Regions from separate parts of the Nocardia sp. NPDC004718 genome, predicted to be linked through region 1. Evidence: riboswitches for the same ligand, from Rfam matches in the RefSeq annotation. Region 1 holds a riboswitch; each other region holds the start of a gene.

Region 1 (3,576 bases):
CGGGCCGAGCTTCGGCAGCAGAGCACTGGTGACACCCGCCGAGATCGCGATGCCCGCCGGGAAGGGCAGGAACGCGAAGCCCGCCTTCAGGGCGGAGTAGCCCAGCGTGATCTGGAAGTAGAAGCTCAGGAACAGGAACATCGCGAACATCGCGATCGGGATGAGCAGCGCGGCGAGGAACGCGCCGCCCCGGTTGATCTCACCCGGGATGTGCAACGGCAGCAGCGGGTTCGCCGAGCGCCGTTCGATCGCGACGAAGGCGACGAGCAAGGCCAGCCCGGCGACCAGCAGCGCCAGCGTGCTGCCTGCCAGCCAGCCGTCATCGGCGGCACGACTGAAGCCGTACACGATGGCGATCAGGCCGAGCGTCACGGTGACGGCTCCTGGCACGTCGTATCCCCCGCTGCGCGGCGCGGGCACGTCCTTCGCCACCCAGGCCAGCGCGCCGAGCAGCGCGATCAGCGCGATCGGCGTGTTGACCAGCAGGCACCAGCGCCAGGAGGCGTATTCGGTGAGCGCGCCACCGGCGATCAGGCCCAGCGCCGCACCACCCGCGGAGATGCCCGCGAACACACCGAACGCGGTGGCCCGCTCGCCGGGCTCGGTGAAGGTCACCGACAGCAGCGACAGCGCGGCCGGAGCCAGCAGTGCGGCGAACGCGCCCTGCAACGCGCGTCCGGCGAACAGTTCCGCACCGGTCTGCGCGAGACCGGCCAGCGCCGACGCACTCGCGAAGCCGATCAGGCCGACGATGAAGATCCGGCGTCGGCCGAGGTAGTCGGCCAGCCTGCCGCCGAGCAGCAGCAGACCACCGAAGATCAGCGTGTAGGCGGTGAGCATCCATTGCCGGTTGCCGTCGCTGATGTCGAGATCACGCTGCGCGAACGGCAGCGAGATTGTCACGATGGTGGCGTCCAGCACCACCATGAGCTGGGCTAACGCGATCACTCCCAGCGCGAGCCAACGCGCTGAACCGCTCGCCCGCTGCGGCGCGTGCACCGCTGTCGCGGTCTCGGTCACGGTCTTCTCCTCGTCCTCGATGTCCGGAGCAATCCTGTCATCTAGCGACATTTGTCGTCAAGCGCAAAATGTCGCGATACGACATTTGACCGTTACGGACAGGAAAACGGCAGGTTGCGTTAACATGGGGGCATGCTCGAGTTATCGGCGCCGACGGGCGCGGGCGCAGCGGCCGACCGCGCCGCCGGCGGCCCGGCGACCCAGGGCCTGCGCGAACGCAAGAAGCAACAGACCAGGCTGCGGATCATCGCCGCGGCCCTAGACCTGTGCGACACACAGGGCTTCGACGCGACCACGATCGAGCAGATCGCCAACGCGGCGGACGTCTCGCCGCGCACGATCAACCGCTATTTCGACAGCAAGGAAGACATCGTCCTGGGGCCGGTGCAGGATTTCGGGCAAACCATCGCCGAGACGCTGCGCGAGTTGCCCCGCACGGGCAACGAACTCGGGGCGCTGCGCCAGGCCTTCCTGCACGTGGTCGATGAAGCCGCCGCGGCGGGCGAGGCGGATCCGCTGTCGTTCCGGCAGTTCCAGAAGATGCAGCGGATTCTGCGCAGCAGCCCGTCGGTCAGCGCGCGCAGCATGGAGCACGCCGACGACAAGAACCACGCGATCGCCGCGGTGGTCGCCGAGCGCCTCGGCACCACGCCGGACGCGCGCCCGGTGCGACTGATCGTCGGCGCCTGGCAACTGATCGGCCACATCGGCATGGAGTGCTCCGACGATGTGTTCCTCGATGACGACCTCGCGGTCGCGGCCAAGGCGGGGCGGGCCGCGTTCACCGAGGCCTACGACGAGTTCGTGCGCACCTGCTGTGGTGCGCCGACCGCCGCGGACCAGTGAGTTCGATGGAGGATTTCGGGCGCTGACCGCCCGCCGGTTATGATGCCGGACAGGTCATGAGTACCAGCGTCAAGCCCCGGCTCGCTGGTCGGCAACCCTCCAGCCGCGGTGGGGTGCTCCGGGTGATGACCTGGCTCCCGAGAGCCGGGAGCAAGCGCGTAACAGGAGGTCGCCGCCATGTGTTGTTGTTCGTCACCCACACACCGCTAACCCCTGCTGTACCGGCGAACACCTGCTTGGGAGCAAACCATGAGTGAATTCACCGCGCCCGGGGCCGAGCGAGGCCCGGCGCAGTCGGCCCCGCACATCCGTGGTGCCGAGTTCGGGATCGTACGTTTCCTCCCGGATCCTCCGCCCCCCGGTTTCGCGGCGGCGGCGACATGACCGTGAACACCGAACCGAGCGCGCGGACCTCCCGCATCGCCCTGCCGCCCCCGGATGGACAGCTCGGCACCATCGCCATCGGGGACGTGCGACTGGAGAACGGCGCGGTCATCCCGGACGTCCACCTCGCGGTACAACGCTGGGGTGAGCTCTCCCCCGGCCTGGACAACGTCGTGCTGGTCGAACACGCGCTGACCGGCGACTCGCACGTCGTCGGCAAGCCCGACGGCGTGCACCAGCTGCCCGGCTGGTGGGACGGCATGGTCGGGCCGGGCGCGCCGCTGGACACCGACGAATGGTGTGTGATCGCGACGAACGTGCTCGGCGGCTGTAAGGGCAGCACCGGGCCGTCCACCACGGCTCCGGACGGAAAGCCTTGGGGCGCGCGTTTTCCCGAGATCTCCATCCGAGATCAGGTGACCGCCGAAGCCGCTCTGCTCGACCTTGTCGGTGTCGAGCGGCTCGCGGCCGTGGTCGGCGGGTCGATGGGCGGTATGCGGGTGCTCGAGTGGATGGTCGGCGCACCGGATCGGGTCGCCGCGGCGCTGGTGCTCGCGGTCGGAGCCCGCGCCACCGCCGATCAGATCGGCACCCAGACCACCCAGATCGCGGCGATCACGTCCGATCCGGACTGGCAGGGCGGCGACTATCACGGCACCGGCCGCGCACCGACGACGGGGATGGCGCTGGCCCGGCGGATCGCGCACCTGACCTACCGCACCGAGTTCGAGCTGGATCACCGGTTCGCGAACAAGCCGCAGGGCGACGAGGACCCGTGGAACGGCGGACGCTACGCGGTGCAGAGCTACCTGGACCATCAGGCCGAAAAGCTCTGCAAGCGTTTCGATCCCGCCACGTACGTGCTGCTGACCGAGGCGATGAACCGCCACGACGTCGGCCGCGGCCGGGGCGGCATCGAGGCGGCGCTCTCGGCGACGCCGGTGCCGTGCGTGGTCGGCGGCGTCGACTCCGACCGGCTCTATCCGCTGCGGACCCAGCAGGAACTCGCCGATCTGCTGCCCGGATGCGACGGACTGGAGATCGTGCACTCCCGCGACGGGCACGACGGATTCCTCACCGAGGCGGCGGCGGTGTCCAAACTGCTGACCGAGACCATGCGCCTGGCCCGCGCCGGTGTGCGCCCCGAACGCTGAAAAAGTGCGCTTCCTCTCCCGCCCGCACTGATCGGTGCCTCGCGCCGTGATGCCGTCCACTCGCAGAGCGCTGCGGTTCGCCGCGCCGCTTCGATGCGGTTGATGTTGGTCTCGATCCACTCCCGCAGCGCCGCTATCGGCGTGCAGTCCGCGCGAACGGACGGTCTTCGCC
Region 2 (3,576 bases), on a different contig from region 1:
CCGCATCGACGACGACCAGATCCCAGCCGTTGAGCGGCAATCCGATTCGGATCGGCCACTGACCGTCCAGCCGCGCGGCGCAGGCGACGACCGTGGCTTCGGTGGGACCGTAGGTGTTCCACACCTCGCGCGCCACATCACCGTTTCCGGCGACACGCTCGGCGAGTTCCGGCGGGACGGCCTCGCCGCCGAAGATGAGCAGGCGCACCGCCTCCAGCGCCTCGACCGGCCAGGTCGCCGCCAGGGTCGGGACGGTCGAGACCACGGTGATCCGCCGCCGCACCAGCCAGGGACCGAGATCGGCGCCGGTGCGCACCAGTTCACGCGGAGCGGGCACCAAGCAGGCGCCGTTGCGCCAGGCCAGCCACATCTCCTCGCAGGACGCGTCGAAGGCGACCGACAATCCGGCGAGCACACGGTCACTCGGACCGATCGGGGCGTCCGGAAGGAACAGGTCGGCTTCCGCGTCGACGAAGGCGGCCGCGTTGCGGTGGGTGACGGCAACGCCTTTCGGCGTGCCGGTGGAACCCGAGGTGAAGATGATCCAAGCGTCGTCGCGGGGAGTCGGCAGCGTCGACCAGCCTTCCTCGCGCTGCTCTTCCGCCGCGCGGATGCCCGCGGCGGTGGTCTCGATGCCCGCCGCGGTCACGATCGCGGTGACCTGCGCCTCGCCGAAGACCAGTTGGGCGCGCTCGTCCGGGTCGTCTGCGTCGACCGGCACGTAGGCCGCGCCGGAGTACAGGACGGCGAGGATGGTCACGTAGAGCTCACGGGTGCCCGACGGTATGCGTACGCCGACCCGGTCGCCCGGTCGCACACCAGCGGTGGCGAGACGGGCCATGGTCTTCTCGATCTCGACGACCAGCTCCAGGTAGGAGAGCACTACTCGGCCGTCATCGATGGCAGGGGCGTCGGGGTGGGCGAGCGCCGTCGCGGTCAGGATGTCGACCAGTGTCCTGGCTTCCGGCGCGCGGTCACCACGCGACAACGGGCCCGCGGGCGCGTCGACGTCTGTCTCGAGCATGGTGCTCTGCGCACCTCCCATCGACTCGCCTCACACTTTCCCGTTGTTGTGTCATAGCTGGGTTACCAAAGGGCAAACGCCACGATGGCCAGTTGTCCACGGTACCCGGGGTTGTCGTCGTTCGTTGTTCACCGCAGCGGGCGCCGGATCGGCGGGCGCTGTGCGCGTTGTTGCAGGTGGGATCGATATTCGCCGCCGCGACAGGCCGATCGCTGGTCGGTCCGCCGTCCCTCGGGTTCGCCGGGAGATCGCTCGTGTGCGGGTGTGATTCCGCTCATCGAAGCGGTGCGGACCTCGGGATGGGCACGTGCGGCGTGGAGGCTCGTGGCGCCGGCGACCGGTCCGCCGCCTCGGAGCGCGGTCGAAGGCGTCAGTTGCCGAGGGGCGCGTGGGATGTCGAGGCAGCGGCTCGCGGGCGGTCGTCGGGATGCTTGTAAAGGCTCACGCCTGGTGGTTATCTCCACGCGGTGCTCCTGGGACTCGGGGTCGAACGTGGTTGACAGCGCCGGGGCGCTTCTGCCACCCTCGGGTCAGGTCATGAGTGCCAGCGCGAAGCCCCGGCTTGCTGGCCGGCAACCCTCCTCCGCGGTGGGGTGCTCCGGGTGACGACCCGGCCGCCGCCCGACCGGGCGCGGCAAGCGCGGACTCGACGAATCATTCGATTGCGGGTCCCTTAGCCGACGGGATTCACGTGATGACTACCACTGTCGACAACACCTGTGCCGCTCTCGCCCGGGTCTCCGGCGACGAATTGCTCGTTCCGCTGGTGCAAGGCGGAACGGCCACCTACGCCAACTTCGACTACGCGGCGAGCGCGCCGGCGTTGACGCAGGTCACCGACCGGGTACAGCAGTTGCTGCCGTACTACGCGAGCGTGCATCGCGGCGCGGGCTACGCCTCCCGGATCTCCACCGAGTGCTACGAGGCCGCCCGCGGGTCGGTCTCCCGGTTCCTCGACGCCGCCGACGATCAAGTGGTGGTGTTCACCCGCAACACCACCGACTCGCTGAACCTGCTCGCGTCCTGCGTGCCCGGCGACACCGTGGTGCTCGACATCGAGCACCACGCCAACTTCCTGCCCTGGACCAGGCGGGGCAGGCGGGTCGTGCAGGCCGCCGACACGGTGGAGGAGACCATCGGCAGGCTGGTCGCCGAACTGTGCAGCAGGCCCGCCGCACTGCTCGCGGTGACCGGTGCGTCGAATGTGACCGGCGAGGTGCTTCCGCTGGAGCGGCTGGCCACCGTCGCGCACCAGTGCGGCGCCCGAATCCTGGTCGACGCGGCCCAGCTGGCCCCGCATCGTCGAATCAGCCTGCGCGCCAGTGAGATCGACTACCTGGCGTTCTCCGGCCACAAGCTGTACGCGCCGTTCGGCGCGGGTGTGCTGGTGGGCAGACGGGATTGGCTCGACGCGGCGCGGCCCTACCTCGCCGGCGGGGGCGCGGTGCGTGAGGTGAGTACCGACGCGGCCGAGTGGGCGCCCGCTCCGCAGCGGCACGAAGCCGGGTCGCCGAACGTGCTCGGCGCCGCCGCGCTGGCCGCCGCCTGTGACGCGCTCTGTGTCATCGACGCCGAAACCCTTGCCGCGCACGAACATCAGCTCGCCGACCGTCTCCGCGACGGCTTGGCCGAGATTCCTGGCGTTCGGCTGTTGCGCATCTGGACCGACAGCCCCGACTCCGTCGGCATCGTCGCGTTCACTCTGGACGATTTCGCCCCCGGCCAGGTCGCCGCCTATCTTTCCGCCGAACACGGTATCGGCGTCCGCGACGGACGCTTCTGCGCCCACCCGCTGCTCACCCGTCTCGGCTTGGACGGCGCACTGCGCGCGAGCATCGGCCTCGGCACCACCTCCGCCGACGTGGACCGCCTGATCGATGCCATCGCCACCCTCGTGGCGACGGGCCCCACCTGGAACTACGCCGCCGAGAACGGCGTATGGAACCCCACCCCGGAAACGCGCCCCTTCACCTCCACCGCCCCCACCGGCGCGGCTCCCTGCCTCGTGGGCTGAAACGACGCTTGTTCCTCGATCTCGTCGAAAAGGGCACTAAGGATCCCAGGCGATATAGCATTGATGCTATGGGCGACGAGCGCTCGACCGCTGCATCGCGGAGCGGCATACGGCCGAGGAGGATGAGATCAATGGCTGAGCGTGGTGATTGGGCGGAAATCAGGACCCGCCGGATGAAGGAACCCGGCGCCGCGGAGGCTTATGAAGCGGCTCGGTTGGCTTATGAACTGGGGCGGACAATTCGGCGGATGCGCGAGGAGCGGGGCTGGAGTCAGACCGGGCTGGCCGATGCCGCAGGTATGACCCAGTCCGCGGTCGCCAGGTTCGAGGCGGGTGGGACGGTGCCCAGCCTTCCTGTGCTGGAGCGGCTGGCCCGTGCGCTCGACGCCGAGTTGGTGGTGCAGGTGCGGCCGAGGGTGGCGTAGCGAACTCGGGTCAGTCGCCGAGGGCGGTCGGCCGGTAGTAGCGGCCGTTGTAGTACAGCAGCGGTGCGGCGGAGGGCTTCTCGTCGGTGTTGTCGTGTACCCGGGTGACCAAC
Region 3 (3,576 bases), on a different contig from region 1:
GGTCGTCGAGGGTTATGTCGGTGCCGTAGTCGATGTTGCCGAGCAGGCGCACCTGCGGCTTGTCGAGGACCTTGTGCAGGGCGGTGATGATGCCCTTGATGCGGGGGTGATCGGGTGCGACGCCATAGCGGATCAGGCCGAACGGCGCGGGCATGCGCTCGTAGAGGTCGATCGACACCTCGGCATCGGACTTCATCAAGGCGTCGGCGGCGTAGATCCCGGCCGGTCCGGCGCCCACGATCGCGATGCGGAGCGGGCGGGTCTTCGCGGTGTGCGCGTCAGGCCCGGAGGAGGAAGCCTGCGTCACCACGGAGGGCTCGCGGACACCGCCATCCTCTACTGCACTCTGTTCGGTCATCTCTTTACGCGCACCTTTATGGTCGAAACAATTAATGACGTCGGGCTTAGCTTAGGCTAAGTTGACGCACCGGCTCGGTCGCACCCGTCCGGTGCGGACGCCGGCGTTGCCGGCTCGTGGCTGCACGGTGCTCCATTCGCCGCGGCGTAGAGCTGCCGATTCGCTATGACAGCAGGCCGCCGTCCCGCGATTCTATCGGGATGGCCGACGCCGCCCCGCGTCGGTGCGTGAACTCGACGGACGCCATCGACAGCCACGATTGTCGCTTACCCGCTCGCGCGCGGTCTATCGTCGCCGCTCGCCCCGGGTCGGCGCCGCGCCGGGCTGTTGCCCGGGGCCGAGCGCTCGATACCCGCGCCGACCAGGGATCATCGAGCCATGACCGAACAGCAGCCGACCGCGGGCGAGGACGAGATCATCCGGGTCGATCAGACCGATAAACGCTCGGTGGTCCCCTTCGCCGCCGCCGCGGTGGTCGCGGCGATCGTGCTGATCGCGATCGTGCTCGGCGGTGTGCTGTCGCCCGCTGAGAAAAATGTCACAGACGCCGACCGCATCACGGCGGCCGTCCGCGATTTCGTGGACGGCTCCAACCGCAGCGACGCCGTACCGCCGCCCGGCACCGCGTGCCAGGGCTTCGACGCCGCCCACTCACCGCTGGCGGGCCAGGACGGCGCCGGAAAGCCCGTCGAGATCACGAAAATCGACTCGCCGATGGTGGACGGCGACCGGGGCAAGGCGACCGTCACCACGAAGGTGGGTGGGCAGGAGAAGACGACGACCTGGACTCTCACCAGGTCCGGCGACAAGTGGCTGGTATGCACGTGAGCGTTCGCGCAGGGTGCGACACGGTTTGACACGGTGACCCGGGTCGGTGCAATCTCAGTCGAAGGTCATGAGAACCAGTGTCAAGCCCCGGCATTGCTGGTCGGCAACCCTCCTCCGCGGTGGGGTGCTCCGGGTGACGACCTGGCGGCGCCCTGGTCCCGGGCGCGGCAAGTGCGGATTCGCAGGAGGTGCACATGAGTTATGCCGGTGACATCACCCCTCAGCAGGCTTGGGAGCTGCTGCGGGACAATCCGGAAGCCGTCCTGGTGGACGTGCGGACGGAAGCGGAATGGAGGTTCGTCGGCGTCCCCGACACGAGCCCGATCGAACGGCCGACCGTGCTGATCGAGTGGGTCGATTCCACGGGGGCGCGCAACGAGGCGTTCGTCGAGCAGCTGAAGCAAGCGCTCGACGGCCATGATCCCGAGGCTCCCGTCGTCTTCCTCTGTCGCTCCGGTCAGCGTTCGGTGGGCGCGGCGATCGCCGCCACCTCGGCGGGCTACCGCACCTCCTACAACGTGCTCGAGGGCTTCGAAGGCCCGCTCGACGAATTCGGGCATCGCGGCGGCTCCGGCTGGCGCGCCCTCGGATTGCCCTGGCGGCAGTCGTGATCACCGGCGGCGCGTTCGACAAGCCGCTGCCCGAGAGCGTCGGCCCCGCGACGCTCGGCGTGCGCGGCGGGCTGCGGCGCTCCGGTTTCGAGGAGACCGCCGAGGCGCTCTACCTCACCTCCGGCTTCGTCTACGAGAGCGCGGAGGCCGCCGAGGCCGCGTTCACCGGCGAGGTCGAACATTTCGTCTACTCCCGCTACGGCAACCCGACGGTGGCCATGTTCGAGGAGCGGATGCGCCTGCTCGACGGCGCCGAGGCGTGCTTCGCGACCGCGAGCGGCATGTCCGCGGTGTTCACCGCGCTGGGCGCGCTGCTGGGCGCGGGCGACCGGCTCGTCGCCGCGCGCAGCCTGTTCGGCTCGTGCTTCGTGGTGTGCAACGAGATACTGCCGCGCTGGGGCGTGGAGACCGTCTTCGTCGACGGCGAGGATCTCGACCAGTGGGAACAGGCGCTGTCCGTGCCCACTCAGGCGGTCTTCTTCGAGACGCCAGCCAATCCGATGCAGACGTTGGTCGACGTGCGGCGCGTGAGCGAGCTGGCGCACGCGGCGGGCGCGAAGGTCGTGCTGGACAACGTGTTCGCCACCCCGCTGCTGCAACGCGGCTTCGAACTCGGCGCCGACGTGGTGGTCTACTCGGGCACCAAGCACATCGATGGCCAAGGCCGCGTGCTGGGCGGCGCCATCCTGGGCGCCAAGGACTACATCGACGGCCCGGTCAAGACGCTGATGCGCCACACCGGCCCCGCGCTGAGCCCGTTCAACGCGTGGACGCTGCTCAAAGGCTTGGAGACGATGCCGCTGCGGGTGCGCCATTCGTCGGAGTCCGCGCTGCGCATCGCCCGCTTCCTGGAGAGCAACCCGGCCGTCAGCTGGGTGCGATACCCGTTCCTGGATTCGCATCCGCAGTCCGCGCTGGCCGCAAGCCAGATGAGCGGCGGCGGCACCGTGGTCACCTTCGAGTTGAACGCACCCGAGAACGAGGCGAAGAAGCGCGCGTTCGAAGTCCTGAACCGGTTGCGCATCGTCGACATCTCCAACAACCTCGGTGACGCCAAGTCCCTGATCACCCACCCCGCGACCACGACCCATCGCGCCATGGGCCCCGAAGGCCGGGCCACCATCGGCCTGTCCGACGGCGTCGTCCGCATCTCGGTGGGTCTGGAGGACGTGGAAGACCTGCTCCAGGATCTCGACCAAGCCCTCGCCTGAGCAGGGCTCGGTCACATCGGCACGGTGACGCCGGGTGAAGACTGTGCACCGTGCAGGATCAAGTGGCTGGGAACGTCGTCTTTCTTGTCGTTCTTCCTGCCGTTCTTGTTCTTGCCCGGCAGGTCGAAGGCCAGCCGGATCGTCACGGCGCGGCCGGGCGCGATGCGTGCGAAGTCGTCGCCGGGCGGGTTGAGTCCGGCGGTGGCCGCCGCGTCGGGTGCGACGGAGCGGCCCGCGGTGGTGATCAGCCGTTGACCGGTGACGTCGAGGACTTGGTCGCGGTCGGACACGTTGGTGACCGTCAGTGTGACGATCGTTCGGGAACCGCCGCCGGAGCCCACATCGGTCACGGTGAAAGCGAAGTTTCCGTCGCGCACGGCAGTACCCGGATTCGCGGGTTGTCCGCCGGTCGGGGGCAGCGGAGTATCGGTCGGCGTAGCGGGTTCGCGGGTCGTCGGACCTGCGACGGGCGCGGACCCTATGCTGCCTCCCAGCAGCCACAACGCCGCCGCGACGACGAGCGCCGCCCCCGCGGCTACGGGTATCCATCGGCGCTTTCGCCGACGAT

What was found. A riboswitch is a leader RNA that binds a small molecule or an ion and turns the genes downstream of it on or off. The one in region 1 is predicted to bind S-adenosylmethionine.
Region 2: another riboswitch for S-adenosylmethionine. It lies ahead of ACWEH3_RS08955 (aminotransferase class V-fold PLP-dependent enzyme); the one in region 1 lies ahead of metX (homoserine O-acetyltransferase MetX).
Region 3: another riboswitch for S-adenosylmethionine. It lies ahead of ACWEH3_RS01565 (rhodanese-like domain-containing protein); the one in region 1 lies ahead of metX (homoserine O-acetyltransferase MetX).

Annotation. Positions count from the first base shown of each region.
Region 1 covers NZ_JBSGCA010000002.1:83,653-87,228, forward strand. Annotated here, with positions in the region: gene ACWEH3_RS02480 (MFS transporter) at 1-1,071, opposite strand, end outside; gene ACWEH3_RS02485 (TetR family transcriptional regulator) at 1,153-1,866, shown strand; SAM riboswitch class IV at 1,919-2,029, shown strand; gene metX (homoserine O-acetyltransferase MetX) at 2,247-3,404, shown strand.
Region 2 covers NZ_JBSGCA010000008.1:129,763-133,338, reverse strand. Annotated here, with positions in the region: gene ACWEH3_RS08960 (Pls/PosA family non-ribosomal peptide synthetase) at 1-1,024, opposite strand, end outside; SAM riboswitch class IV at 1,558-1,671, shown strand; gene ACWEH3_RS08955 (aminotransferase class V-fold PLP-dependent enzyme) at 1,719-3,038, shown strand; gene ACWEH3_RS08950 (helix-turn-helix domain-containing protein) at 2,963-3,463, shown strand; gene ACWEH3_RS08945 (flavin reductase family protein) at 3,474-3,576, opposite strand, start outside.
Region 3 covers NZ_JBSGCA010000001.1:291,190-294,765, reverse strand. Annotated here, with positions in the region: gene ACWEH3_RS01575 (FAD-dependent oxidoreductase) at 1-358, opposite strand, end outside; gene ACWEH3_RS01570 (Rv0361 family membrane protein) at 737-1,186, shown strand; SAM riboswitch class IV at 1,250-1,366, shown strand; gene ACWEH3_RS01565 (rhodanese-like domain-containing protein) at 1,381-1,797, shown strand; gene ACWEH3_RS01560 (O-succinylhomoserine sulfhydrylase) at 1,794-3,008, shown strand; gene ACWEH3_RS01555 (serine/threonine-protein kinase) at 3,020-3,576, opposite strand, start outside.